DNA from 3 places in the Neobacillus sp. genome. Region 1 is predicted to be linked to each of the others. Evidence: riboswitches for the same ligand, from Rfam matches in the RefSeq annotation. Region 1 holds a riboswitch; each other region holds the start of a gene.
The links. Region 1 has a riboswitch for S-adenosylmethionine ahead of metK (methionine adenosyltransferase). Riboswitches for the same ligand answer to the same signal wherever they lie in the genome.

Region 2: another riboswitch for S-adenosylmethionine. It lies ahead of RTR43_RS00635 (methionine ABC transporter ATP-binding protein); the one in region 1 lies ahead of metK (methionine adenosyltransferase).
Region 3: another riboswitch for S-adenosylmethionine. It lies ahead of mtnK (S-methyl-5-thioribose kinase); the one in region 1 lies ahead of metK (methionine adenosyltransferase).

Annotation. Positions count from the first base shown of each region.
Region 1 is NZ_DALZYO010000005.1:42,896-53,063, reverse strand. Features, by position in the region: gene mnmM (tRNA 5-(aminomethyl)-2-thiouridylate-methyltransferase MnmM) at 1-383, shown strand, start outside; gene RTR43_RS04170 (tetraprenyl-beta-curcumene synthase family protein) at 497-1,591, opposite strand; gene RTR43_RS04165 (alpha/beta hydrolase) at 1,597-2,400, opposite strand; gene RTR43_RS04160 (gamma carbonic anhydrase) at 2,542-3,054, shown strand; gene asnB (asparagine synthase (glutamine-hydrolyzing)) at 3,221-5,125, opposite strand; gene metK (methionine adenosyltransferase) at 5,573-6,772, opposite strand; SAM riboswitch class I at 6,973-7,111, opposite strand; gene pckA (phosphoenolpyruvate carboxykinase (ATP)) at 7,397-8,983, shown strand; gene RTR43_RS04140 (hypothetical protein) at 9,048-10,019, opposite strand; gene RTR43_RS04135 (RNA polymerase sigma factor) at 10,000-10,168, opposite strand, start outside.
Region 2 is NZ_DALZYO010000001.1:121,584-131,751, forward strand. Features, by position in the region: gene RTR43_RS00600 (acyl-CoA dehydrogenase family protein) at 1-1,559, shown strand, start outside; gene RTR43_RS00605 (arsenate reductase family protein) at 1,758-2,114, shown strand; gene gcvH (glycine cleavage system protein GcvH) at 2,200-2,583, shown strand; gene RTR43_RS00615 (toprim domain-containing protein) at 2,820-3,176, shown strand; gene RTR43_RS00620 (thioredoxin family protein) at 3,184-3,492, shown strand; gene RTR43_RS00625 (SCP2 sterol-binding domain-containing protein) at 3,705-4,061, shown strand; SAM riboswitch class I at 4,142-4,244, shown strand; gene RTR43_RS00630 (O-acetylhomoserine aminocarboxypropyltransferase/cysteine synthase family protein) at 4,310-5,626, shown strand; SAM riboswitch class I at 5,759-5,867, shown strand; gene RTR43_RS00635 (methionine ABC transporter ATP-binding protein) at 6,031-7,056, shown strand; gene RTR43_RS00640 (methionine ABC transporter permease) at 7,049-7,714, shown strand; gene RTR43_RS00645 (MetQ/NlpA family ABC transporter substrate-binding protein) at 7,731-8,561, shown strand; gene sufC (Fe-S cluster assembly ATPase SufC) at 8,951-9,736, shown strand; gene sufD (Fe-S cluster assembly protein SufD) at 9,758-10,168, shown strand, end outside.
Region 3 is NZ_DALZYO010000021.1:53,027-63,194, forward strand. Features, by position in the region: gene RTR43_RS14160 (pyridoxal phosphate-dependent aminotransferase) at 1-1,164, opposite strand, end outside; gene RTR43_RS14165 (carbon-nitrogen family hydrolase) at 1,283-2,068, shown strand; SAM riboswitch class I at 2,231-2,389, shown strand; gene mtnK (S-methyl-5-thioribose kinase) at 2,490-3,677, shown strand; gene RTR43_RS14175 (DUF2087 domain-containing protein) at 3,713-4,297, opposite strand; gene RTR43_RS14180 (ATP-binding protein) at 4,609-5,733, opposite strand; gene RTR43_RS14185 (thiamine pyrophosphate-dependent enzyme) at 5,891-8,185, opposite strand; gene RTR43_RS14190 (2-oxoacid:acceptor oxidoreductase family protein) at 8,185-9,198, opposite strand; gene RTR43_RS14195 (B12-binding domain-containing radical SAM protein) at 9,723-10,168, shown strand, end outside.

The DNA of each region.
Region 1 (10,168 bases):
GGCTGACACAGCACGGTCTGTCAGATCGGGTAACCATTTTTCACAAAGGACATGAATCCCTCTATCAAATGGTTCCACCTATTCATCATGGTCGGATAACAGGGGCAATTTTTAACTTGGGATACTTGCCTGGCAGTGATAAAACCATTGTTACTAGGCCAAAGACAACCATTGCTGCTATCGAGCAATTATTGGAAATTATGGCTCCCGAGGGTATCATTGTCCTTGTGATTTATCATGGTCATGAAGAAGGTGCAGTTGAACGGGATTCATTGCTCAACTATTGCCAACATATTGACCAAAAAACAGCGCATGTGCTGCAGTATCAATTTATTAATCAGCAAAATTATCCACCTTTTATTGTTGCGATTGAAAAACGCTAAAAACCAGGCATCGAGCCTGGTTTTTTTACGATTTTGTTTATCCGTTGAAATTGTGTCGACGTCATCCTAAATTATGTAAATAAAGATTCTCAAATATTTTTCGAGCCGATTTATTACTTTATCATAAGCCTAGTCACAAATGCGGGTACTAATTTTTGAACTGAACGGTAGGCAAGTCCATTGAAATAAAAGAAATAACTAACCCAGCCACCCGTTTTCATGATTCCCTTTGCCAGCTTACGGACATTTTTCTGTTTCCGGACCTTCTCATCCGATAAATAAATTCCTAACAAGCCACGATTAATGAGCTGATGGAATTTTTTATGAGGAAGGTAGTCAGTATGCTTGTCTGCTTCCACAACAAAATGCTTTAGCCGATGAAAAAGTGTTTCTTGACTATCATAGTAGGAACAAAAGTTTAAGTCTCCTCCGGCAATATCTTCCTCTTGGTCAATAAAGTAATCTAAGAGAATATGTAGCCCCTGAATATAAGGAAAGTATCCCTTTCGAATATTTTCCGCATCGCTCGCCCGAAAATCTTCACGCATGGCATACGAGATTAAACAAAAAATGCCCAATGTCGAACCCGAGCAGGCCGAGAACTCATACCATTCCATCTCAGGAAGTCGATTTTGGTAACCATGAAACCATTCTTCAAGACGTGGTACCCGCTCCTCCTGTACCACATGCTTGTGGATTTGCAAATCACAATAATACTGACAGAGCTCCTGAAGATACTCTTTGATAACATTGTAATGCTCTATCTCTTTAAGAACAGAACGACATGTCTCCGATAAATCATACAAATAATCCCCGTCATCCTGATCCTCGCGAAGTCGGTAATAGTTTTGCTTATCAGCTTTAAGTAAAAGAGCATCTGCCATCGACATATGGAGGGTAGCAAAGTCTTCAGGATCAAGTGATGTACTACGGTCACAAAGATTATCTAAATAATCACTAATCGTTTGATAGGCGACGATAAACTTGACAGCTTTTTTATAATGATCTCCAGCTGTGAGAGCAAGAATCGCTCCACCTTCACAGTGGAACGTTTTATGCTCAATACTGGCAAGGGCTTGGTTTCTTAACTCTGGATTCGGAATTTTTTCAGCGCGGCTTTTCCAATAAGCCAATTCTTGATGGACTGCTGGAAGTATTTTGCGATATACCCTGGACATGAGGGTGATTGGCATCATGGAAAACGACATCCTTTCTAAACGATATAACCAATTGATTTTAACTGACTTAAAACAAAATCTTTTGCGTATTCAAAGACTTCTTCCCGCTCTGGTTCATTAAAAATTTCATGGTAGCATTTTGGCCATTCCTTGAATCTCTTTTCAGATAATGGGACGTTATTGAACCATTCCTTAACGGTAATTTTATTGACAATTTTGTCATCCCCGCCCTGCATGACAAGCATGGGGATATCCTGTGTTTTGTCGATATTGAGAAACGACTGCTTTATCGCAGTGGCAAGTTCGCGATACCACCTAATAGATACTTTTGTTACATAAAGAGTATCATTGGAGTCTGCTTCTCTAACATCTTCATTTCTAGTCGCCATTTGAACGGTTAGACCGGAATTCATCCGTAACGATGGAAATATCACATTCAAGCCATACGATAGAACATCTAAAAATTTGGAAGGGGAATGGACCAGTCCTAAGCATGGCGAAGAAAGGATCACCCCTGCAACATTTAACCGTTCTTCTTGAAGTAAGCGAATCGCGATTAACCCACCCATACTATGCCCAAGTAAAAACACGGGTAACTCATAACGATAGGCAGCTTGGATCCAATCCTTTACCTCAAATATATATTCATCGAAGGAATCAATATGGCCACGGCGGGCTCTAGTTGTCATCCCTTGCCCAGGAAGATCAGCCATTATGACATGAAAGCCAGATAAACGCCACATTTCAATCAGCCAGCCGTATCTAAGGTGATGTTCCATTGCCCCATGAACCATCACGATGACCGCCTTTGCTTCCCCTTCAGCTTCCCACTTCCACATTTTTATTTCCCCCTAGAAAAGTTATAAGCATTTCTTAAAACCCATTTGATTTTTATCAAAAAATAAAAAAAGGTAAATTTTTTGAAAAATACTTCAAGCATTCGATAAAATAGAATCATCATTCAAAAAGGAGCGAAACAGATGATCTACCCTTATAAAGATAAATACCCGTTAATTGCTGAGACAGCATTTATTGCGGATTATGTCACGATTACTGGTGATGTTGAAATTGGTGAACATTCTAGTGTCTGGTTTAACTCGAGTATCAGAGGCGATGTCGCACCAACGAGAATTGGCAATAAAGTCAATATCCAAGATAATTCTATCTTACACCAAAGTCCTAATAACCCGCTAATTTTAGAGGATGAAGTAACCGTAGGCCATCAGGTAATCCTCCACAGTTGCATCATTAGGAAAAGAGCGTTAATCGGAATGGGTTCCATTATCCTCGATAATGCGGAAATCGGTGAAGGTGCTTTTATTGGCGCTGGCAGCCTTGTATCACAAGGTAAGAAAATCCCCCCTAATACCTTAGCATTCGGCAGACCTGCAAAAGTTATTAGAGAATTGACAGCGGAAGATAGAAAAGATATGGAACGCATTTATACAGAATATGCGGAGAAAGCACAATATTATAAGTCGCAACAATCTTAATTTTATACAATCGAAGGACACTAATAGTTATTGGCTCATTTTTTGGTTTTATGGCTCAATTTCTTAATTGATTGGCTCATTTTCCTCTATTTATGGCTTTTTTGGCAATTAATTGTAAATCACATCAAGAGAAAAGCACCCATCACAACACATGGGTGCTTTCAAATTAATGCTTCATTGTTTGTAATTCTTTTTGCAAGGTAAAATCATGTTGAAATGAATAGACATCTTCTACATACACCTGATGCCATACCATAAACATCAACACGGTCCAAATTTTCCGGCTGTTGTCGGCTTTCCCTTGGCAATGGTCCTCAAGCAAGCCTAAAACGTATGGTTTATTGATTAAATGTTCCGTGTTACTTTCACGGATTATTTTTTTCGCCCATTCGTTCATTTCATTTTTCAACCAATGGCGAATTGGCACTGGGAAACCAAGCTTTTTACGGTCAAGCACATGTGCCGGCACAACACCTTCAGCCGCTTTTCGTAAAATATACTTGGTTGTTCCATTAGCTGTTTTCAAGCTTGTCGGTATTTTAGATGCTACTTCAAACACGGCCTTATCAAGGAACGGAACCCTCAGCTCAAGTGAATGAGCCATCGTCATTTTATCTGCTTTCAGCAGAATATCGCCGCGCATCCACGTATGAATATCAATATATTGCATCCGGTCTACTGGATCATAACCTCTTGATTCCTCATAAAGCGGCTTCGTAATGTCTAAATAGTTCAATCCATCTCGATATACGCTCAAAAGATCACGTTTTTCTTCTTCCCTGAACATCTTCGCATTCCCGATATAACGCTCCTCCATCGGTGTAACGCCACGTTCAATAAAACTTTTTCCCTTTGTTCCTTCAGGCATCATGTTTGCAATCCCTTTTAAAAGTACTTTTCCTACTCTCGGGATTTTATTGAACACCTCTAAATCTTGGGGCTCACGGTAAATATTGTATCCACCAAATAATTCATCAGCACCTTCACCAGATAGAACCACAGTTACATGTTTTCGGGCTTCACGCGCGACAAAGTAAAGTGGGACACAGGCCGGATCTGCCAGCGGATCATCCATATGCCACATGATTTTCGGAATTTCATCCATATACTCCTGTGGTGAAATCACATAACTGATGTTTTCTACACCCAGCTTTTCTGCCGTCTCTTTCGCCACATCAATTTCACTGAAGCCATTATGTTCAAAGCCCACAGAGAAGGTTTTAATGGCAGGATGATATTCTTTAGCAATGGATGCAATGATGGAAGAATCGATTCCACCAGATAAGAACGAACCAACTGGTACGTCACTGCGCATATGCATTTTGACAGAGTCGAATAGTACATCTTTAATTTCTTTGATAAAATCGGATTCTGATTTTTGGACTGGCTTAAATTGTGCCTTCCAATATCGTTTGATTTCCAGAGGTGAGCCAATTTTTTTCGTGAAATAATGGCCTGGCTCTAATTTTTTTATTCCCTCAGACAAAGTGTTTGGTTCAGGAACAAATTGATAAGTTAAATAGTGCTGAAGCGAATCATAGTCTAAAACATCATTTTCGAGGGCAAGCAAGATACTTTTCTTCTCAGATGCAAACAAAGTTCTTTCTCCATCCTGCATATAGAAGAAAGGCTTGATTCCGAAAGGATCGCGCGCACCATAAAGGGTTTGCTCCTGCTTATCCCAAATAATAAAAGCAAACATCCCACGCAATTTTTCCACCGCTTTTTCCTTCAAGTGGCTATAAAGTGCGATGATAACTTCAGTATCAGAACTTGTCGAAAACGTTAAGCCTTCCTTTAACAGTTCATCACGCAATTCAACATAGTTATAGACTTCACCGTTAAAAATAATCCAATATCGCTCATTTTCATACGTAAGCGGCTGGTGTCCGCTTTCAATGTCGATAATACTTAAACGACGGAAACCAAATTGAATATGGTCATCATAAAAGAAACCATCATCATCAGGTCCGCGGTGGGTAATGATATCGTTCATATTTTTAAATTGTTGTCTTTGTTCATTACTATAGTTTTGTGTTTTGTCGTGTACACAACCGATAAAACCACACATTATGTACCTCACCTACTCCATTTCAAAATAAAACATTCTCAAAAAACATCTCTCTAATACTACCACTATTTTTGCAAAAATGGCACTGTGAACATTTAGAAATTTGGTGTACCTTCATTTTTCACTTCTATTGACCTACTTAAACATTTTATTCATTGGTACCAATATACTGAACAAGAAAATAGATAAAGTAAACTCCCCGATTTGCAAGCCGTTAGGCGACGACAGAGGCGTAGTTGCCCTTATGCCTGAAAGGAAAGTAATACTTTCCTTTCCTTTCGGCCGAAAAATAGAAAAGAGAGTTACATATGAAATGCAACTCCCCTTCCCATTTGTCTAGCTCCAGCGCCTAGGGGCTCAAGGAGACTAATCTCTGGCTTCGCTTTGCTTGCCAGTCGATAATTCGCCCTATCTCACCCCTGGTCAAGGCGCTTCCGCTTTTCTTGTTTATAGATTTGCTTGCTGGCGTAAAGTATCAGCTTTATCTGTAAGCTCCCATGGAAGCTCTACATCTGTACGGCCAAAGTGACCGTAAGCTGCTGTTTGTTGGTAAATTGGACGGCGTAGGTCCAGCATGTTAATGATTCCGGCAGGGCGCAGGTCAAAGTTTTTACTTACTAAGTCAACTAAAACCTCTTCACTTACCTTTCCAGTTCCAAACGTATCAACAGAGATGGAAACCGGTCTTGCTACACCAATTGCATAAGCAAGTTGAACTTCAACTTTTTCAGCAAGGCCTGCAGCAACGATGTTTTTAGCTACATAACGAGCCGCATAGGCTGCAGAACGGTCAACCTTTGTAGGATCCTTACCAGAGAAGGCACCACCGCCATGACGAGCATATCCGCCATACGTATCAACAATGATCTTACGACCGGTTAAGCCTGCATCCCCTTGTGGTCCGCCGATAACGAAACGGCCTGTTGGGTTAATGAAATATTTCGTGTTTTCATCGATTAGTTCTTGAGGAACAACTGGATTGATAACATATTCTTTCAGGTTACGTTGAATTTGCTCTAACGTTACCTCCGGATTATGTTGAGTTGAGATAACAATTGTATCAATGCGGACGGGCTTGTCATTTTCATCATACTCAACCGTAACTTGAGTTTTTCCGTCTGGACGAAGGTATTCAAGAACCTTATCCTTACGCACCTCTGTTAATCGGCGAGCAAGCTTGTGTGCTAGTGAAATCGGAAGAGGCATAAGCTCTTTTGTTTCATTACAAGCAAAACCAAACATTAAACCTTGGTCTCCTGCCCCAATTGCTTCGATTTCTTCATCAGACATTAAGCCTTCACGTGCTTCAAGCGCTTGGTCAACACCCATGGCAATGTCAGGACTCTGTTCACCAATCGAGGTTAAAACAGCACAAGTCTCGGAGTCAAAGCCGTATTTAGCACGATCGTAACCGATCCCTTTAATTGTTTCACGAACAATCTTCGGAATATCCACGTAAGTAGAGGTTGTGATTTCGCCAGCAACTAGAACTAATCCGGTCGTTACTGAGGTTTCAGCAGCTACACGAGCATTAGCATCCTTCGCTAAAATAGCATCTAAAATGGAATCAGAAATTTGGTCACATATCTTGTCAGGATGACCTTCCGTTACTGATTCAGAAGTGAACAAACGACGTTTTGTTGACATCTGAAATCCTCCTATAATATGAGATAATCGAGGTTTTATGAAGGTTACAGGAATACTTCTTGAACCTCGTGATTGATACGGTACTCATTCCCTTAGTATGAAATAAACAAAGGATTTTTATTAGAAACTCTTTTCATAAAAGGACTTATACAAAACAAAAAACCTTACCACTATGAGGAAAGGTTGTTCCGGGCCTTTCACTCTTATCGTTCAAGACATGAGCCTTGCGTCAGATTAGCACCTTCGCACTTGAAAAGGAACTGTTATGCAGTCATCCTTTTCGTTTAGCAGGTTGCTGGGTTTCATTGGGCCTGTCCCTCCACCAGCTCGGGATAAGAGAGTATCCGTTCAAATCAGAATATTACTCTACAATGGCGAACATTGTCAATGAGTTTTTTAAAGAAATATCTAGCAACTTCGTAAATGAACTGTTCTAGAGATTGCCTTCATTTTTTCATTTATATTCAAAAATCAACTATTTGTCATTACCGTTTTAAATTTTTTCGAATAATGTATAAAACACTACTCAATTCCATTGAATAGTATAGACTATTAGAATTAATGTGTTATACTATTTACTAATATTAATAATATAAAAACCCTAATAAAGGAAGGTTTCTTTAAATGAATTCTGTTCATATTCCAAATGAATTAAGCCACTTGTTAAACGAAAGCAATAGCCATGTCCAATTATCTGTACCTCAAATAGTTGAAAAAATCTTAAGTCGTAACGAAGGAACCTTAACCTCAACTGGAGCAGTTCGTGTCTCAACCGGTAAATATACAGGACGATCACCAAAAGATAAATTTATTGTAATGGAAGAGTCCACGAAGGATAAAATTGCTTGGGGTTCATTAAATCAACCTATTTCTGAGGAAGTATTTACTAATTTGTATCATAAAGTTCTAGATCATTTAAAACAACTTAATGAAATTTTTGTGTTTAAAGGCTTTGCCGGTGCTGATAAAAAATCCCGTTTGCCCATCCAAGTTATCAATGAATTGGCTTGGCATAATTTATTTGCCCAGCAATTATTTATTCGCCCAACTGCAGACGAACTGCTAGACCATGACCATGGATTCACTGTTATTTCTGCCCCCCATTTCAAGGCAGATCCAGCTATTGATGGAACAAACTCAGAAACTTTTATTATTATCTCTTTTGAACGCAGAATCGTTTTAATCGGAGGAACCGAGTACGCAGGTGAAATGAAAAAATCGATTTTTTCTGTGATGAATTATTTGTTGCCTGAAAACAATATTTTTTCGATGCACTGTTCAGCAAATGTAGGGGTAGAAGGTGATGTCGCTCTCTTCTTCGGGTTATCCGGCACAGGAAAAACAACCTTATCCGCTGATCCGAATCGTCGTTTAATTGGTGATGATGAACATGGCTGGTCTTCTAATGGTGTTTTTAATATTGAGGGCGGCTGTTATGCCAAATGCATCAATCTTTCCCGCGAAAAAGAACCGCAAATTTTTGATGCCATTCGTTTTGGTACAGTCCTTGAAAATGTGGTCATGAATCAAAAATCGAGAATTCCTGATTATGATGATGGAACGTTGACAGAAAACACAAGGGCAGCCTACCCAATTCAAGCGATTGATAATATTGTGCAGCCTAGTATTGCCGGTCATCCCAACACAATTGTCTTCTTAACAGCTGACGCGTTCGGAGTATTGCCACCAATTGCAAAATTAACGAAGGAACAAGCGATGTATCACTTCTTAAGTGGCTATACCTCAAAGCTTGCCGGAACTGAGCGTGGTGTAACATCTCCAGAGGCAACCTTCTCCACCTGCTTTGGTGCGCCATTCCTGCCGTTACCTGCGACCCGTTACGCAGAAATGCTTGGTGAAAAAATTCTTGAGCACAATGTAAATGTCTTTCTTGTGAATACCGGCTGGACTGGTGGAGAATATGGTGTCGGCAACCGGATGAAGCTTATGTTCACAAGAGCAATGGTTCAGGCAGCTCTTGAAGGTGAACTAAACCTTGTTGAAACGGTCAAAGACGAAATCTTTGGCTTAAATATTCCGCTTCATATTGCCGGTGTTCCTGACGAAGTTCTTCAGCCGAATAAAACATGGGCAGACCCAGAGGGCTATGAAAAGAAAGCAAAGGAACTGGCAGCAAAGTTCCGGGAGAATTTTAAGAAATTCACCAATGTTGCCGCTGAAATTGAAGAAAAAGGCGGACCGATTGCTTAAAATATTTGAACCATGTTATCAACTCAAAAAGCGATTCCATTCAAGAATCGCTTTCTTTAGTTTTTTAATCTGAAGGCTTTCCAACTCTAACAAAATTCGAATCCCCCATTACGCCAAAACTATATTTACCACTCTTTTCAATTCGGAAATCTCCTTTGTACATAGAAGTCTTTCTTCCATCTTCAGAAGTGGAATCTGTTTGATGTCTAAAAGTAAACTTGGAGATGTCAGTTGGCTCATCTTCATTAATGATCTCTAATTCGATTTCTTCAGGCAGGTTTTCCCCCACAACCTCAATGTAAGCATCCTGATAAGACTTGGCATACAAATCTTCTTGGGAAATCAATAATGTTGCATTACCGCCGAGTAAGACATAATGGTCCTTTACATTAATAGTAAATTTACCAATTTTCTTCTGCTTACCCGAAGTATTGCCGACAATGAATTCTAGGTTCCATTTTCCTCGTTTGTCAAAGAAGATACGCAAATCAACCGAAGCATGAGCGTCTGAACCATACAATCCACCAGATAATTGTCCGCCTCCAATGGTAGTTGATATTCCTGTTTCCACGTGTGTTGCTTCAACATTTAGATATTGATACGATTTAAGATCCTTTCCCCATAAAAAAACCTGTGTAATTCGCGATGAGCGGGGATTATCCCATACTACCCATTCCTTCGGCGCCAAGAGGCTAACCTTGTTCGGAATACCAAAATTACTATCTGCATAATGTGGGGTGCCATCTTTATCTACCAAGGCAAAATAATTGCCTTCCTGAGCCTGTTTAATAACAGTCCCAGTTCTTTGGTTCTTATCCTCCATTTTATTTGTTAAATAAAGGATTGGAGCAATAAGAATCAAGATAAACACCGCTGCTAAAGCGGCGATTCTTTGCAAGGGAAAATGCCTCTTTGGCTTTCGTACTCCGGCATCACTAATCGTTTTTAACATTTCTGTTCTTTGGATCGTTGTTAGTTCATGCTTTGGAAAATCCGCTAACACTTCAAGCAGTCCTTTATCCGATAAATGACTCAAAATACTCTCCCTCCTTTAACTGCTCATTTAGTTTTTTCACGGCCCTAAAAAAGGTGACATTCACTTTATTTTCCGACCAGCCGAGTACCTGACCTGCCTCCCGTGATGACATTTCAGCAATGCCTTTTAGTAAGACTACATCACGATAA
Region 2 (10,168 bases), on a different contig from region 1:
TTTTAGCAGCTGATGTACCTGAAGAATTCGAAGGTTTAGCCTTAGATAAAATCACTTCCTCGCTGCTTACTGAAAAAATGTCAAAGGCTGGCGGTTTCTCGCTTTCTCACGGTGCTCATGTTGGTATCGGTTCCCTGCCAATTGTTTTATTCGGTAATGATGAGCAAAAGAAAAAGTATTTGCCTGCACTGGCCTCAGGTGAAATGCTTGCTGCATATGCATTAACAGAGCCTGGCTCAGGTTCCGATGCCCTTGGCGCGAGAACGACAGCAAAATTAAATGCAGAAGGTACACATTATATCCTAAACGGTGAAAAGCAATGGATCACGAATGCCGGTTTTGCTGATGTATTTGTTGTATATGCAAAGGTAGATGGCGAGCACTTTACAGCCTTCATCGTGGAAAGAGAGTTCCCAGGTGTATCAACTGGTGCTGAAGAAAAGAAAATGGGGATTAAGAGTTCTTCCACACGCACGCTCATTTTAGAGGATGTTCCTGTTCCAGTAGGTAACCTATTAGGTGAATTTGGTCGCGGGCACGTAATTGCTTTCAACATCTTAAACATTGGGCGTTATAAATTAGCAGTCGGCGCTGTCGGCGGTTCCAAGGCCGCTTTTGAAATGACCGTTAAATATGCAAATGGACGTCAACAATTTAAGACACCAATTTCTCAATTCAATTTAACAAAAGAAAAATTTGGAACGGTGGCTTCAAAAATTTATGCGGCAGAAAGCTCCGTATATCGTACGGTTGGTTTGTATGAAGAGAACCAAGGTAAGCTTTCGGCTGAAGAACAAAAAGACATTAAATTAGTAGCTAATTCCATTGCTGAATACGCCATCGAGTGTTCCGTCAATAAATTCTTCGCCAGTGAAGTATTAGATTACGTGGTCGACGAAGGCGTCCAAATTCACGGCGGCTACGGATTTATGCAGGAATATCCAATTGAAAGAGCCTACCGCGACTCTCGTATTAATCGGATCTTTGAAGGGACGAACGAAATCAACCGTCTCTTGGTTCCAGGTACCTTCTTGAAAAAAGCGTTCAAAGGCGAGCTTCCATTGTTCCAAAAAGCAATGGCGCTTCAAGAGGAATTAATGATGTTAATGCCAGAAGAGCCTGGTGATGAGCCGTTAGCACAAGAAAAACATCTTCTGAAAAATGCGAAAAAAATTGGTTTATTAGCGGCTGGATTAGCAGCACAAAAATATGGCAAAGCACTTGAAAAAGAGCAAGAGGTCCTTGCTAACATAGCAGATATCGCCTCTAATGTATACGCAATGGAATCCGTTGTATTACGTACAGAAAAGGCGATGGTAAAAGAAGGCTTAGAAAAGAGCAAACAAAAGCTTCTTTACACGCAAATCTTCTGTCAGGAAGCCTTCAATAAACTTGAACAGGATGCAAAAGAAACATTAGTCGCGGTTGAACAAGGGGATACCCTCCGGATGATGTTGTCTTCACTTCGCAAATTTACGCGCCACACACCAATCAATGTGATTGCAAAAAAACGCGAAGCAGCGGATGTAATAATCGAAGCCGAACGTTATATCGTTTAATGAAATAGAAGTCCCTTCTTTATGGAGGGGACTTCTATTATTTTTGTAAAATAATTATCGTATGGATGCAGGATTTTTACGAAATTAGTCGAATTTATTTTGTGAAAGCGTATTATTTTTTGCGCTAGAAAAAAATTATGGTAATATTCAAGTGATACAATTAACGTTATTGATTTAATGGTAGGGGCGGTGAAACGGATGTCTCTGACATTTTACTGGTATCCGAAATGTGGAACATGTCGAAATGCGAAGAAATGGCTGGATGCTCATCATCTTTCCTATGAGGAAGTACATATTGTTGATAATCCCCCATTGCGTGCTGAATTGCTGGGGTTCTATCAAAAAAGCAGTCTGGATTTGAAGAAGTTTTTTAATACAAGTGGTTTAAAATACCGCGAATTAGGGATAAAGGATAAAATGAAGTCTGCTTCTGAGGATGAACTGCTTGATTTACTTGCATCTGACGGCATGTTAATCAAAAGGCCGATTTTAACTGATGGAGAACAGGTCACAGTGGGCTTTAAAGCGGAAGAGTACGAGAAAATCTGGCTGTGAGTCGGATTTTTAACTCATTTACTAGCGGAAATCGAATTATTTCGATGATAGATTTTAGAAAAAAACAATGGAGGGATTTTAGCTAATGAGTACACCAAAAGAATTACGTTATTCTGAAGAACATGAATGGGTAAAGGTTGAAGGAGAAAGAGTGCGCGTCGGTATCACTGATTTTGCACAGCACGAATTAGGCGATATCGTTTTCGTTGAGCTTCCAGAAGTGGGCGATGAAATATCTGCTGATGAACCATTTGGCAGTGTGGAATCTGTTAAAACAGTTTCTGAGCTTTATGCACCAGTCAGTGGCAAGGTTGTAGAAGTGAACGAGGATTTAGGCGACAGCCCTGAATTTGTTAACGAATCACCATATGAAAAGGCTTGGATGATTGTGGTTGAACTTTCCGATAGCAGTGAGTTAGACAAGCTAATGACTGCAGAACAATATGAAGAAATGACTAAGGAAGACTAATAATCATAGGAAAGCACCTGAAGAAGGTGCTTTTTCTCTTATATTTCCACTATTTCTTCTGCTAAAATTGGGAAATCTATAATAAAATGTAAAGAAGGTCACGAGTGTACATCAATGAGCAAATACCTATTTTTAACATAACAATAATGATATAGTTAACATACTAAGAAGAATGCACACGTAATCAATATTTTAGAATATGTTAACATAAACAACTTCTATTACAGGTGATGGATATGAATGATTCGTATGTTGACAAAGTTCTTATTGTTGAAGGAAAGTCAGATAAAAATAAGGTAAAAATAGTAGTGAAGGAACCAGTAGAAATCATTTGTACAAATGGAACCATCAGTATGACAAAATTAGATGAATGGATTGACTTCCTCGAAGACAAGGATATCTATATTCTTGTTGATGCAGATAAAGCGGGCGAGAAGCTTCGCAAGCAATTTAAGAGAGAATTTCCACAAGCTGAACATATATATATTGATCGAATGTATCGAGAGGTTGCTACCGCTCCCTTGCACCACTTGGCGACCGTTCTATTGGGAGCTAATATTGATGTGCATACAGAGTATTTAGAAATGGGATAGTTGTCTTATGAATGAATGGAATCAACGTGAATTTTCTGCCTTCCTTGATAAGAAAGGAACTGGACTGATTTATTTTTATACCCCATTATGCGGTACTTGTCAGCTAGCTTCGAAAATGCTTTTAGTGATTGCTGAGCTGGTAGTCGTGGAAATGGGTAAAATGAACTTAAATTTCCATCCGGAGCTTGCAAAAGATTTGGCGATTGAAAGTGTACCATGCCTACTGTTTGTGCAAGATGGCAGTGTGAAAGAAACGCTTTACGCTTTTCATTCAGTGCCGTTCTTGCTGGAAAAAATAAAAGAATATTTGAATTAAACAGGTGCTTTATGGCATCTGTTTTTTTTGTCGATAGGAAAGTATAACTTTCTATCAGGCATAAGCCTCTGTTCATAGAAATCCGACATAGTTCTGAGGAAAGCTTGGAAAAACTCTACCAAAGCGAATTAATTGTCGAGCAATAATGAAAGGATTCTACTCCCCGCTGCTGAATATAATTAGGTAAATGAAAGTTGACCGGAGTGGTGGATATGATTGAAACCGTTAAAACCTTTCTCGAAAATATCAAAGAGCAGGGGCACGTTCAGCAATTATTATTCCAAGGAGACTTACGAGTGACACTAAATTGTCAGCAGCAAGCCGTTCATTTAGTGATAAAAAATGGCGGGATTTTTATCCTCCAGGGGTCAGAGGAATCGCAGACGAAATATGAAATCAGTGGAAATTTAACCGCAATGGAACAGCTGCTAGCAGGGAAGGAAAGGTTAAGGGTTCTTGAGAAGAATGGACAGTTAAAGGTGTCGGCGCCGTTACGGGTCAAGTTATTGCTCGAATCGATTTTCTTTTTAACAAAGACAGAGAAACCTGAGCTTGCAAAAATAATTTAATCAAAGGTATTGACTCGGAATTAATCTTCCTGTAATGTATTATTTAAATATTCTATCAATAAAAACAATTAAATAAAGCATTCTTATCTAGAGTGGCGGAGGGACTGGCCCTTTGAAGCCCGGCAACCGGTTAATAACACGGTGCTAAATCCAGCAGAGTAATTTTACTCTGGGAGATAAGGAGAGAGACCCCCTCTTCTTATGAAGCGGGGGTTTTGTTTATTACATTGTTAAAAGGAGCGAGAGGAATGGGAGAAAATCAAAAGAAGTATCGTTTTGAAACATTGAGTGTTCATGGTGGGTTGTCTCCAGATCCGGTGACAGGTGCTCGTGCTGTTCCTATTTATCAAAACAATGCCTATCAATTTAAAAACACTGAGCATGCGGCTAACTTATTTGGATTAAAAGAACCTGGTTATATATACACTCGGATACACAATCCAACCACCACTGTTTTTGAAGAAAGAGTTGCTCTATTGGAAGGCGGCGTCGGAGCACTCGCGGTTGCAAGCGGCATGGCTGCGATTACGCTAGCGATATTAAACCTTGCCGAAGCAGGCGATGAAATTGTTTCCGCCGCGAATCTCTATGGTGGAACGTATAATTTGCTTGCTATTACTCTTCCAAAGTATGGAATTAAAGTGAAATTTGTCGATGCGGACAATCCTGAGAATTTCCGCACGGCGATCACAGAAAAGACAAAAGCGGTCTTTGCTGAAACAATCGGTAATCCCAGCTTACGCGTTCTTGATATAGAAAAAGTAGCGAATATTGCCCATGAGGCCGGGGTTCCGTTAATTATTGACAATACCTTTGCTACACCATATCTTTGCAGACCAATTGAGCACGGGGCAGACATTGTCATTCACTCGGCGACAAAATGGCTCTTAGGTAATGGCACAACAACAGGCGGGGTCATTGTCGATGGCGGGAAATTTGATTGGAATTCACCGAAGTTCCCTGGCTTCACGACTCCAGATGCAAGCTACCATGATCTTGTTTATGCCGAGGCTCTAGGTGCAGTCGCATATATTATCAAAGCACGTGTTCAGTTACTACGTGACTTAGGGCCAGCTTTAAGTCCACAAAATTCGTTCCAGTTTGTACTTGGACTTGAAACCCTTCATGTTCGAATGAAGGAGCATGTGGCCAATACAGGAAAGGTTGTGGAATATTTAGTAAATCATCCTGCCGTTGAGTGGGTTTCCTATCCAGGGCATTCATCCCATCCTGATTATGAATTATCCAAAAAGTATTTACCGAAAGGCGCAGGCTCGATGGTTATTTTTGGTATTAAGGGTGGGAAAGAAGCAGGTGCTAAACTGATTGATTCGATTACACTATGGGCTCACGTGGCTAACGTTGGGGATGCAAAAAGTTTAATCATTCACCCGGCAAGTACAACCCATCAGCAATTAGATGCGGAAGGTCTCAAATCGGCAGGAGTATCTGAGGATTTAATTCGCCTGTCCATCGGCATTGAGAATGTCGAAGATTTAATTGAAGATCTCGAATCAGCCATTGAGGCAGCAACCGGTTTGGCTTCATTGAAAGCAAATGCCTAAAATTACCTAATTTAATTTTTCCCAAAATGAAGAAGTTTACGTTGACACCACTTTTTATCCGTGATACGATAATTTTCATAATATAATTACTTAAACATTTTAACGTGTTAATTGAATATAGAATGCTGTTAACTCTTATCAAGAGAGGTGGAGGGATGTGCCCGATGAAGCCCGGCAACCGTCAATATTTATATTGAAATGGTGCCAATTCACACAAAGCGATTGCTTTGGGAGATGGGAGAAAGGATTATTTTCATGATGCCTTTCTGCCTGTGCAGAGAGGCTTTTTATTTTTTAAAAATAGAATCTTTTCGATAAAACAGTCAAAGTCTATATTTACAAGATATGTACCAACAGAATCTTTCAGAATTTTAGGTAAATCGGATAAGAAGCAGGTGATTTAGGTGATTTCAATAAAGAATGTCCGCAAAATTTTTCCTTCCAAACAGGGTGAGTTAAAAGCTGTTGATGATGTGAACCTTGAAGTACAAGCAGGAGAAATTTTCGGAGTAATTGGTTACAGTGGTGCTGGAAAAAGCACCTTGATTCGCATGTTGAATGGACTGGAGCTGCCAACGGAGGGAAGTGTCACCGTGGCTGGACGGGTTATTTCGAAGATTAAGGGAGCTGAGCTTCGGAAGGCACGTCAAGAAATCAGCATGATATTCCAGCATTTTAACTTGCTGTGGTCAAGGACAGTTAGCGAAAATATTGCGTTCCCCTTAGAGATTGCTGGTGTAAACGGAACGCAAAGAAAGAACAGGGTCGCTGAGCTCATTAAACTAGTTGGTCTTGAAGGCAGAGAAAATGCCTATCCATCCCAGCTAAGCGGCGGGCAAAAACAGCGGGTTGGGATTGCTAGGGCACTAGCTAATAATCCAAAAGTATTGCTTTGTGATGAAGCGACCTCAGCACTCGATCCGCAAACGACAGATTCCATTTTGGAATTGTTAGTTGATATCAATAAGCGACTCGGGTTAACGATTGTCTTGATCACACATGAAATGCATGTTATTCGTAAAATCTGCCACCGGGTGGCAGTGATGGAAAGTGGTCGAGTAGTTGAGCTTGGTTCCGTGTTAGATGTATTTAAAAATCCACAGGAGCCAATTACAAAAAGGTTTGTCCAACAGGTAACAGAACCGGAAGAAACGAAAGAAACAATCAAACATTTACTCGAACTTTATCCGTCTGGCCAAGTGGTTCAGCTCTCTTTCATTGGAGAAGCAGCAGAACAGCCATTAATCACAAACATCATCAAGGATTTCAATGTTGTTGTAAATATTCTTCAAGGGAAAATATCACACACGCAAAACGGATCTTACGGAACATTATTTATCCATTTGGATGGGCAATCTAGCGAAATACAGAAAGCCATCGATTATATTCACTCACAGCAAGTAGGCGTGGAGGTGATCAGTAATGGCTAACTTTATGGAAATGGTCAATTGGGAACAATTATTAGAAGCAACACGTGAAACTATTTATATGACTTCCATTTCCGTGTTTGCAACCTTTATTTTAGGATTATTCCTTGGTCTACTTTTGTTTTTAACAGATAAAGGTAATATCTGGGCTAATCGGCCTGTTAATGTTATTATTGCAGGCTTTGTGAATATTTTCAGATCCATCCCTTTTATTATATTAATCGTTTTATTAATTCCTTTTACAAAATTATTGCTTGGGACAATGCTCGGTGCAAATGCGGCGCTACCAGCCCTAATTATTGGAGCAGCTCCTTTTTATGCACGAATGGTAGAAATAGCCCTTAGGGAAATCGATAAAGGTGTTATTGAGGCATCGCAATCGATGGGTGCAACACATTTTCATATCATTTTTAAAGTATTAATACCGGAATCTTTGCCGGCATTAATTTCAGGGGTTACCGTCACCGCCATTTCTCTAGTCAGCTTTACAGCAATGGCCGGAGTCATTGGGGCTGGCGGGCTTGGACATTTTGCCTACCTTGAAGGTTTTCAACGCAATCGACCTATTGTCACCTTAGTTGCAACGATTGCGATTTTAATTTTAGTTTTTATCATCCAATTTGTTGGAGATTATTTTACAAAGAAAACAGATAAACGATAACAGGAGGGGTTAATTAATGAAAAAGGTATTTAGTTTGATTGTAATTGCGCTATTAGCATTTGCTCTAACAGCGTGCGGCGGTGCTAAAAACGATACGGCAGGAAAAGATGGTAACAAGAAATTAGTTGTTGGTGCATCTTCTGTACCGCATGCGGAAGTGCTAGAGGCGGCAAAACCTTTATTAAAGAAAAAAGGCATTGATCTAGAAGTAAAAGTTTTTCAAGATTATATCCTACCAAACGTAGCGTTAAGGGATAAAGAACTCGATGCAAATTATTTTCAAACACCAGGGTATTTAGAACTGCAAATGAAAGAAAATAAGGATTTTGATTTTGTGAGTGTTGGTGAAATTCATAAGGAACCAATCGGAATTTATTCTAAAAAATATAAAAGTTTAAAAGACCTTCCAAAAGGTGCAAAAATTATTATGAGTGATTCACTAAGTGACCATGGACGTATTTTACCTATTTTTGAAAAAGAAGGTTTAATTAAGCTTAAAAAAGGTGTTGGCGCGAATGCGAGAGTTGAGGATATTGTCGAAAATCCAAAAAACCTTGATTTCTCAACATTAATTGAAGCAAAATTATTAGCATCTTCCTTCGACAGCGGTGAAGGTGATGCGGTTGTCATTAATACGAACTACGCATTAGAAGGCGGTATTGACATCGGAAAATATGGTATTGCATTTGAAGGCAGTGATGTTGTACCGGCAAACCTTGTTGTCGTTCGTTCTAAGGACAAAGACAAAGATACTATCAAAGCACTTGTCGAAGTTCTTCATTCAAAAGAAATCCAAGACTTCATTCTTGAAAAATACAAAGGAGCCGTTGTGCCGGTTTCTAAGTAATATATAAATAGGAAGAAAGACATAAGCCAGTGAATAATTCACTGGCTTTTCCTCTTTCAATTGAGGCAGGTGACTACATACATGAATCCTGCTAATTGGGTGAAAATAGAATGGGTTTAACAATGTAATTCAGTTGGAAATATCCGAAAAATGAGGTATGATTTTTATCGGATGTATTTCACATAATATTATTATTAGAATTTTCTCTAAAAAAATACTCTCATTCTCATTTACAGTTTGGTTAATGAAAATAGCAACACTGTTTTTACTGTTTTAGAGTTGCTAATACATTTCATTTGTTATAAGATTGGAATGAGAATAAAATGAGAATAGAAATGGAGACCAAAGCGGTCTACAGGATACAAAACTTTCTTTTCGGAGGTATAGATATGGCTGGATCAACTTTAACGATCAAAGATTTACATGTAGAAATTGATGGAAAAGAAATTTTAAAAGGTGTAAACCTTGAAATAAAGGGTGGGGAAATCCACGCAATCATGGGTCCAAATGGTACTGGTAAATCAACTTTATCCTCAGCAATCATGGGACACCCAAAATATGAAGTAACTAGTGGAAACATTACGTTAGACGGACAAAATGTTCTTGAAATGGAAGTAGATGAGCGCGCTCGTGCAGGTCTATTCTTAGCGATGCAATATCCAAGTGAAATTAACGGCGTAACGAATGCTGATTTTTTACGTTCAGCCATCAATAGCCGCCTTGGCGAAGGAAATGAGATTTCCCTAATGAAATTTATCCGTCAAATGGACAAACAAATGGAATTTCTAGAAATGGATCTAGATATGGCACAACGCTATTTAAACGAAGGTTTCTCAGGCGGGGAGAAAAAACGCAATGAAATTTTGCAATTAATGATGTTACAACCAAAAATTGCAATCTTGGATGAAATCGACTCCGGATTAGACATCGATGCCCTCAAGGTTGTTTCAAAGGGAATCAATGAAATGCGCGGCGAAGAGTTTGGCTGCCTAGTGATCACCCACTATCAACGTCTTTTAAACTATATCACTCCTGACTATGTGCACGTTATGATGCAAGGTCGTATTGTGAAATCAGGCGGACCAGAACTGGCACAACGCTTAGAAGCAGAAGGATATGACTGGATCAAGCAAGAGCTCGGAATTGAAGATGAAACAGTTGGGCAAGAAGCGTAAGAGAGTGTTAGGAGGATTAAAATGACAATAGAAACAAAATTACCATTTGATAAGGGGTTTGTTAGTTCTTTTTCAAAAGAAATGAACGAGCCTGCATGGTTTGAAGAGTTTCGTCTAAAGGCATTAAATGATTTAGATCAATTGCCAATGCCTAGACCTGATAAAACGAAAATCGATAAATGGAATTTCACGCAATTCAATCAACATACCGTTAAAAGCGATGTCTATTCATCACTTGCTGAACTGCCGGAAGAGGTAAAGGAATTAGTTGATCTGGATGCTAAAAATAAGAATTTGTATATTCAACGAAATCAAACTCCTGCTTATTTAGCTTTATCAGAAGACTTAAAAAGCAAAGGTGTTATTTTTACCGATATTTTTACAGCAGCACGGGAACATGGCGACCAGTTGAAAAAGTATTTCATGACACAG
Region 3 (10,168 bases), on a different contig from region 1:
TTCTAAATCACTTATTCTTCTGACGGCTTCCTTTAATTGCTCCTCGGATGATAATAGCCCTACTCGGACATATCCTTCGCCAAATTTGCCAAAGCCTATTCCCGGTGCAACCATGATATGTGCTTGTTCCAGAAGAATAGTGGCAAACTGCTCGGATGAAAACTCCTCTGGTATCTTTAACCAGGCAAAAAATGATCCTTTTGGTGAGCTGACATTCCATCCTAGCGAATGAAGACCCTCAATCAAAACATTTCGTCTACGTTCATACAGATCGTTTAATTCCTTCACACAATCCTGCGATCCCGTTAATGCTTCTGCCGCTGCCTCCTGTACCGCTCCAAATAAACTGACGTATAAATGGTCTTGTAAAAGTTCAATTGCTGAAATGATACTCTCATTACCTATTGCAAAACCAACTCTCCAGCCCGCCATATTAAAGGTTTTGGACAGAGTATATATTTCGATTCCTACCTCTTTTGCACCTTCAGACTGTAAAAAGCTTAATGGTTTATTACCATCAAATCCAATGGCCCCATATGCGAAATCATGAACGACACAAATTTCATGTTCCCGAGCAAGCTTGACGGTTTCTTCGAAAAACTCTGCAGTAGCTGTTGCACCGGTTGGATTATTTGGATAATTGAGGAACATTAATTTTGCTTTGGATAAAGTATCTGTTTTTAGTTCTTGATAATCCGGTAAGAATCTATTTTCCTCTCTTAATGGCATGGTAGCCATTTTCGCCTTCGCTAATGCGACCCCAGACCAATAATCAGGGTAACCTGGGTCGGGAACCAGGATGGTATCACCTGGATTTAAAAAACACTGTGGAATTTCGACTAGACCCGCTTTACCGCCAAATAATATGGCCACCTCTTTATCCGGATCAATGGTAACGCCATATTCCCTTTGATAAAAATCTGCAGCAGCTTGTATTAAGTAACCATGTCCTTGAAATGGCGAATATTTATGGTTTCGCGGATTAGCGGCTGCTTCCTGAAGCTTTGCCACAATATGTGGTGGTGTTGGCTGATCTGGATTGCCTTGTCCTAAGTTAATTACATCATGGCCCTGGGCACTATATTCACCCACTTTTTTAACAAGACCAGCAAAAAATTGTTTTGGCAGACTATTTAAAAGTTCCGATTGTGGAAATTGCATCATTGTTCACACCTGCTTAATTATTTTTCAAATTTTTGTTGAATTTCTAGTCACAAATGTTATAACTTTTATAATACCTTGTAAAGGGAAAATTTCGAAATTTCAAAAGAGGTGAAGATTCTTGAAACTAAAGATTTCTTGTCTACAAATGGATATCGCCTTTGGAAATCCACAGAAAAACTTTGAAATTGCCAACGAGCTTTTTGAAAAAGCAGTTACTGATAATCCAGATATTATTGTCCTTCCAGAACTATGGACAACGGGCTATGATTTGAACCGACTTGCAGAAATTGCAGATATCGATGCTAAACAAACAATCGATTATCTGCAAAAAGTAGCGAAAAAGTACCAGGTTCATTTGGTCGGCGGTTCTGTCGCAAACCAAGGTGAAAATGGAGTAAAAAATACCCTTCTCGTCATCACCAAAAATGGTCAGCTCGTTCATCAGTATAATAAACTACATTTGTTTAAACTTATGGACGAGCATCTCTTCTTTAAGGCCGGTAACGAAAAAGGGTTATTTGAACTTGAAGACCGTAAGTTTGCGGGCATAATTTGTTATGATATTCGGTTTCCTGAATGGATTCGCAGCCATACTTCCGAAGGGGCTGAAGCATTATTTGTCGTTGCCGAATGGCCAGCACTCCGTCTTGCTCATTGGCGCACTCTCCTGATAGCAAGAGCGATTGAAAATCAATGCTTTGTGATCGGATGTAATCGTTCCGGTGACGACCCAAATAACCTATTTGCCGGACACTCTATTATTATTGATCCTTGGGGAGAGGTAATTTCTGAGGCTGGAGCAGATCAGGAAATCATTACGGCTGAAATCGAATTAGATCAAGTAAGAGAAATCCGAAAGCAGATTCCGGTTTTCGAAGATAGGAAACCAGAGTACTATAAATAATACGAAAAGCAGATGCGCGAAGTACACTAGCCTCTTTTTGCTGGAGCTCGAAAGTTATTAAAGAAAAATTTTTAAACTTTAGTATCTTTTTAAAATTATTGACATCTTTCGCTTCATCCTGTTATAGTTTTTTCAGATTGAAAAAATTGAATATTTTATTTACTCTTATCACGAGCTGGCTGAGGGATTTGGCCCTTTGAAGCCCAGCAACCGACCGAAATTCCATTGTGAAATGGGGCGCTTCTTTCGCGCCGGGGGAGGGTCCCCTAAATGGCACGGTGCTAATTCCAACAGAAGGATTGTCTTTCTGAGAGATAAGAGGTGCGAAGAACATCCGTCTTCTAGCCTCTTTCAGATAAGAAAGAGGCTTTTTTAGTGCTGTCACGCACTCACCAAGCCTCCCAATATAGGAGGAGAATTTATGAGTATACTAAATCAATCAACTTACCACCCGCTAACCGAAACAACTGCTATTGAGTTAGCGTTAAATCTTAGTATTTTTTCCGAAGATGCAGAACTATCCTGTAAGGAAATTGGTGATGGGAATCTCAATCTAGTTTTTCATGTTATTGACACACAAGCAGGAAAAAGCATAATCATTAAACAAGCTCTTCCCTATGCTAAAGTCGTGGGGGAAAGCTGGCCATTAACACTAAATAGGGCAAAAATTGAAGCAGATGCATTGAAAACTTTTGGTCGAATTGCCCCAGATTTTGTACCAGAAGTTTACTATACAGATGATGTGCTGGCTGTTACTGTCATGGAAGATCTTTCCCATCTTTTGATTGCAAGGACGGGCTTCATTAACGGTGAAACCTACCCGCTTATTTCTACACATGTTGGTGAGTATCTTGCTAAAACATTATTTTACACATCTGATTATGGATTGGGCCCTGGTAGAAAAAAAGAACAGGTTCAACAATTTATCAATCCTGAGCTCTGCAAAATCACAGAGGATTTAATTCTTACTGATCCCTATTACGATGCAGAAACAAACGAATTTGAAGAAGGTTTACGTCCTATTGTTGTAGATCTTTGGCGTGATGAAGAACTAAAATTTCACGTGAATGTATTGAAAAAAACCTTTTTAACTGATGCAGAAGTTCTCCTTCATGGTGACCTACATACCGGAAGTATTTTTGCGAATAATTCAGAAACAAAAGTCATTGACCCTGAATTTGCTTTCTATGGGCCTGCTGGATTTGATATTGGCCAAGTATTTGCAAATCTTCTTTTCCAAGTAATTGTGAACAATAAGAAGCGAGATCTTTTTGTCGAGCATATTGAAACGGTTTGGGATGTCTTTAAGAATACATTTACAATCCTTTGGGAGACAGAAAATAAAGAGGTTTTAGCACAATCGGCTTCATTCCTTTCCTATAATTTATCTAAATTTTTTGCGGATGCCCTTGGTTTTGCCGGCTGTGAGTTAATCAGGAGAACAATTGGGCTCGCACATGTTGCTGATTTAGACGGAATTAAAGACGAGCAAACTAGATTAGCTGCGAAGCGTAAATCTCTGGAGCTTGGGGGCATCCTTATCAAGCAGAGAAAAAATATTAAGGAACTTGGAGAATTTATCGAAATAGTAAAAGAAAAAATAAACTAGAAAAAAAGCAATCCGAACAAAATCGGGTTGCTTTTTTACTCTGGTTTCGCCCACATTTCCTCCGGGTTTAGTTCATATATCCCATTTTCGCGGTACATGTAATGATTAATAATGAATTCCCTGCGTATTGTCGCATAATCATCATAGAATTGCTTAATATACTCGTTTATTTCTTTTTCACTATACTTTTGACCTATGTTAAGCCCTCGAACCATATGTTCAAACACCATTAATTTCTTCTTCCGTTGAGCTGGAATATTTTTTAATTTTCCTTCCTTTGTGAAGAAATTCTGAATAACCTTTTGTCTCTCTAAACTTATTTCCATCATTTCATCAAGCTCCTCTCCCCTTGTCTCCAGTAACTTTGTGAGCTCCTGCGCCTGTTGTTTAATCATCGATTCATTTAAATAAAAGTAAATAGTATTCTTATCCCTTCTTTCATAAACCACATGGACATCCCGCAATTTTTTAAGGTGATGAGTAATTGTAGGTGCGCTCAGGCCAAGTTTGCCGGCAATCGCCTGTCCGTGCAGCGGGCCTTTTGCTAAAAGGATAACAATTCTTACCCTTGTGGGGTCACCCATTGTTTTATGAAATGCTACTAAGCGATTAAGCTGTATCAAAACCTTCATATCCTTCCGTTTTTATGTTTATCTAATTAGATATATATCAAACAACAAATATTTTGTCAACAGGAACAAAAGGCGCAAGCGCCCGTTTAGCGGCGTATGGACTGGAGCGCTTTGACTGAGATAAAGGAAACACGGAGAGCATAGCGATTCGATGTTGACTTATCGTAGGGAAAAGAGCGAAGTCCACTAGCCGCTGGGCGCTGGAGCTGGATTCAGATAACTATTTCAAGTTATCAACACTAAATTATTTTATAATTTCCTATACAGCAAAAAAAACACTCCCTTTTTTAGAAGTGTTTTCAATTAATACTGTTGTAACCGTCAAATGGGAGGGTTATTTGAAAAATGGTTCCTTTTCCTTCTTCACTTTTTACCTTGATGGTCCCTTTATGCTCATCAATGATTCGATAGCTTACCATTAAGCCAAGGCCAGTTCCTCGATCTTTTGTGGTATAAAACGGTTCACCAAGCCTCTTTATCATTTCTTCAGGTATTCCTGTTCCTTCATCTTCAATCGTGATAATAATACACTTATTAACAGCATTCTTTACTGCAATTGTTATCTTGCCTCCTCCAGGCATAACCTCGATAGCATTTTTAATTAAATTTATAAAGACTTTTTTTAATTGATTTGGTTCACAAAAAATAGCCGGAAGCTGTTCATCATATTCTGTTACAAATTGAACATTATATAGAACTGCTTGGGCAGTAAGCAGGTCAACCGTTTCCTTCATGATTTGATTAATATCCTTCTCTTGAAACCTAATGGCCTGTGGTTTAGCCAAAATCAAAAACTCATTAATAATTGAATCAATTCGCTGAAGTTCTGTAGTAATAACCTGATAATACATCGAATGATCTTTTGTAATACTGTCCTCAAGTAATTGGATGAATCCCTTCAATGCTGTCATGGGATTTCGTATTTCATGAGCTATTCCAGCAGCAAGCTCACCTATCACCGTCAAAGTATCTGACTTCCGCAGTTGCTCTTGCATCGCTACCTTTTCCGTTACATCCTTAAATACAGTAAAATTCAACCCTTCGACAATGTTAAGTTTTGAAGAGTATTCAAAGTATTTCTTTCTTCCATCTTCATAGTCAATAATGAATGTGGAGGTACATTTGCCATTATTAAAGACCTGATCAATATGATTTACTATTTCCTGTTTCTTTACATCCTGAAAGATATCTAGATTGTATATCCGATGACCAGCTAATTTTTCCTTTGAAATACCAATCATTTTTTCACCAGCATAATTAATATCAGTGATACGGTGCTGATTATCCCATAATATAAGTCCGTCAATGGAATCTTCAAAAATTCGTCTATATTTTTGTTCGCTTTTTTGCAAATCAGTTTCCTTCATCTGCATCTCCTTATTTTCATGAGATAAAGCATTTTCCTGATTAAACTGCTTCTCCACTTATAGCCACCCCGCGAACTTCTTAACACATGGTTTAATGATAAATCTTTTATTCTACATATTATGAGAAAAATCCTTTTAATATGACCATCATATTTTATTAATAGCTAATAATCGAAAAAAAAACGCAAAACTAGGCGTTTTGCGTTTTTTTTATTTATAACATAGGATTTTCATGCTTTGCCTTTAGGCGCGACCATCTTAATTCGACTTCAGCTTCAAATTCTTCCAAAATTGGTCTGTTTTCCACTTGTAGAAGATGTTTTGTTTTACCCATATATTTTAACCAATCAGAAAGTGGAACACGTTTATTCTTTTCCTCTGGATTGTAGGTAATCGTGGTAACCCCTTGTTCTATTTCATAAAGAGGGAAGAAACAAGAATTTACCGCTTCTTCGACAATTTTTGTACCATAGCGATCATCTGATTTCCAGTTTAATGGACATGTAATCAGGATTTTCCCATAAACGGTCCCTACATTCTGCGCATACCATTGTGCTTTTGCACCTTTTTTAACCAAATCTTGTGGGAATGCTTCGGTACCAGTAAACACATAAGGAATATTTGTTGCAGCCATAATTTGAGCTGTATCTTTATGATGGAATGCTTTTCCTCGTTGTTTTTTCCCTACTCCCGATGTGCTTGTCATATGACCCAATGGTGTTGAATAAGACAATTGTGACCCTGTATTCATGTAACCTTCGTTATCATATTCAAGCATAATTAACTTATGTCCTCGCAGTGCTGTTCCAATGGCAGAACCCATTCCAATGTCCATTCCACCGTCACCAGTAATCATCACAAATGTGGCATCATCAGACACTTCAATTTCGCCACGGCGTTTTAATTCCATGAATGCTTCCAATGTACCTGATAAAGTAGCTGCACCATTTTGGAATAGATTATGCATCATCGTTTGCTTGTGAGAACTGTGTGGATAAGCAGTAGTTGTAACGTACGCACAGCCTGTTTGGAATAGTGTAACGATATCTCCTTCAATACCTTTAAAGAACAATTCAAGACCAGCAAAAATCCCGCATCCAGGACATGCTCCGTGACCAGATGCAATTCGTTTTGGTTTTGATGTTAGTGCACGTAGCGGAGGAATTTTTACCTTTAATTTATTGGTCTCTTCATCCATGTTCACCTCAATTAAACCAGATTTATAGACATCCCCATGCTGAGGTGTAATAACGGGCTTAAGGATATTTTCTGGATTCCCTGGAATATGACCATAATAATCAAATGGCTTTTCAGCATAGCCTTTTTCCATCGCATCAATCGCCATATTAAAGAAATCATGTGCTTCACTTGCATAGAAATCTTTACCGCCAAGCCCAAATACACGGCTTAGGACGATTGTTTGGTTGTTTCGGTCCTCTTGAAGTGCAGATTTCACTTCATGTGTTAAGTTAGGACCATGAGCTCCATATGAATCTGCACGTTCGCCAATTAATAATGCTTTTACATTCTTAAGTGCTTCGCGGATTTCTTTCGCAGGGAATGGTCGGATGATATTCGGACTAATAACCCCTGCCTTCACTCCTTTTGCGCGTAATTGATCAACAACATCTTTTGCCGATTCTGCGGCAGAGTTTAATAGGAATAACGCAACATCAGCATCTTCCATATTATATAAATCTAGAACAGGATATTCCCTTCCAGAAACCTTCGCATATTCACTTGAAATCTCTTTAAATACTTCCCCAGCATTGTAGATGGCTTCAGATTGTTGGAAATGGTTATTTATGATATCCTCGCCATTCATATGTGCACCGATGGTAACAGGTTTCTTAGGATCTCTAGCGAAATTGTAATCAGTTGGGCATTCACCTACAAATTGTTGAACTATTTTACGGTCTTTGAAGTATTCTACTTTACGCTTCTGATGGGAAGTCCAGAATCCATCATAAGCAACAATAACTGGCAAACGAACTTTTGAGTGTTCCGCAATCTTTAAAGCCATGATATTCATATCATAAACGGCTTGTGGCGTTCTTGCTGTTAAAATAACCCATCCTGTGTTTAAAGCATAATAAAGGTCTGAGTGATCGCCGCGAATATCAAGCGGACCACTAACTGCACGGGTTACGAGGTTCAAAACCATTGGAAAACGAGTACCCGATTGAACAGGTAGCTGTTCAATCATATATAATAGACCATTTGCACTGGTTGCATTAACTACGCGCGCCCCGGTTGCTGCCGCACCGTAACAAATTCCGGCTGAACCGTGTTCACCATCTGCTGGAATCAGTTTAATATCATGCTCACCGCGTGTTTTCATTAGATCTAAATATTGTGCTACCTCTGTTGATGGTGTGATTGGAAAATATCCCATGATATGATAGTTGATTTGAGCCGCTGCCATCGCTGCCATTTCATTTCCAGATTCAAAGGTAGAAACTTGTTCGGCGATGCCTTGGGATGTTAATTTATCTTCTAAAATGGCCATTAGAGAATACCTCCTGCAACATAAGGAAAGTTTTGTTTTACACGATTTTCATCGGCGTACCCAATCATTTCACGAAGATCGCCTAGAGCATCCGTTGGACAGGCTTCAACGCATTTTAAGCAGCCTTTACAATATTGATAATCAATTCCTTTAAGGAACATTTGCTTTCTTCCACGTTTGTCTTCCCCATCTTCCCAAACAAAGCAGTAATCTGGACAAACGTTATCGCAGGCTGCACAATTAATGCATTTATCCTGTTTGAACTCAGGAAGGAATCCTTGGCGCGAACCACTTAAATCTTTTAAAATACTATTGGCGGGAGAAACAATGACCCCACCGATTTCCTGTGTCATATAACCAAGCTGTGGAAGCGGGCGTGTGAAGGCCTTACCTACAGCCCCTACTGGTACTTCATATGTTTTAAATTGAACTTCATTATATCCGCGGTCAAATGTACGAATATTTGGTTCAACAAGATGTGGATATTTTTTTTCAAATGTTTTTCGGATGACATCTCTCATTGAATCTGGATCTAAGAAATCACAGATGCGATATAATGCCCCTAGCATGGCAGTATTTACTTTTGTTTTTTCCTCAACCGCAATGGTTAAGGCATCGACAATTGCTAATGTGCCACATTCGAGCAGTAAGTCCTTTTTAACATCATCAAAATCTCTTGCGCTATTAACCAATACAATACCATCGGCGTCTAAACCGCTTACAACATTTACGGTTTTGTAAAGCGCTTCATGGAATACTCCAACAACATGTGGCTGTTCGATCGGGCTATGGTCACGGATTTGAACATCTGCCTCACAAAAACGAATAAAGCTTTTTACTGGAGATCCTTTCTTTTCAGATCCATATGATGAAAAGTTGGAACCGTTCAACCCAAGGCTAAACACACCAGCTTCCGCCAGCATTTTTCCTGCTAGGTTAGCTCCAAGACCACCGATTGATTCTAATCGGATTTCAAAGAATCCTAGCTCATTTTTTTTCGGTAAAATAGACATATTGCCCCTCCCCATTTTCGTTCAAAAAATTCACAAAAAATAAACATAAAAAATTAACTTTCCAAATTAATTGTAGGGCATTAATTCTTTTTAAGCTGTGACAAATGTTAAACAACGCTGAAAAAATTTTGTAACACAATCTTTCCGATAAGAAAAAACGCTAATTTATAAGGATTTATAGCATTAATCCAATTATACAACAGTTACCAAACTGTGATATAACAGATTTTAAAAAAGAAAAACCTGCCGCATATAATAGTGGCAGGCATTTGCTTTTATTGAATTAGAGATCGTTTATTACAAAATAGGTAGCCGTCCAGGCTTTTAAAGGCCCTGGTCCTTTGGAAAGTTTATCTCCAACATCTTCTAAGGCTCCTACCAAGATGGCAGGAGTCTTAGAAGATGTTGGAGGGATATATTTTTCGTCAAAAATAAGCTAGAATAAAGTGAACCTCCATCAGTGGGGGTTTTACTGCCCATTAATGGGGGATAAAAATTGTTTATTTGCATAAAGGAGTTTTCTAATGAATGTTATCTGTTCTACCTTGAACGCCAAATATATCCATACAAACCTTGCAATTCGCTATTTAAAGGCTTACGCCGCTCCGGAATATAACATACAAATGAAAGAGTACACCATTAAGGATCCAGTCATGAACATCGTTTCCGATCTTTATCAAGCTAAACCAACGGTGATTGGATTTAGTTGCTATATCTGGAATATCGAAGAAACCCTTAAAGTCGTCAATATGATAAAGAAAATCGACCCATCCATTCTGATTGTCTTAGGAGGACCTGAAGTAACCTATGATACAGCTGAATGGATGGAAAAACAGCCCGATATTGATTTTATTGTCATCGGTGAGGGTGAACAAACGTTTAAACAATTACTTACTGAAATTCAAACAACGAACAATTATGATCATGTCCCTGGAATTGCCTATCGCCATAATGGAGAAGTCATGATAAC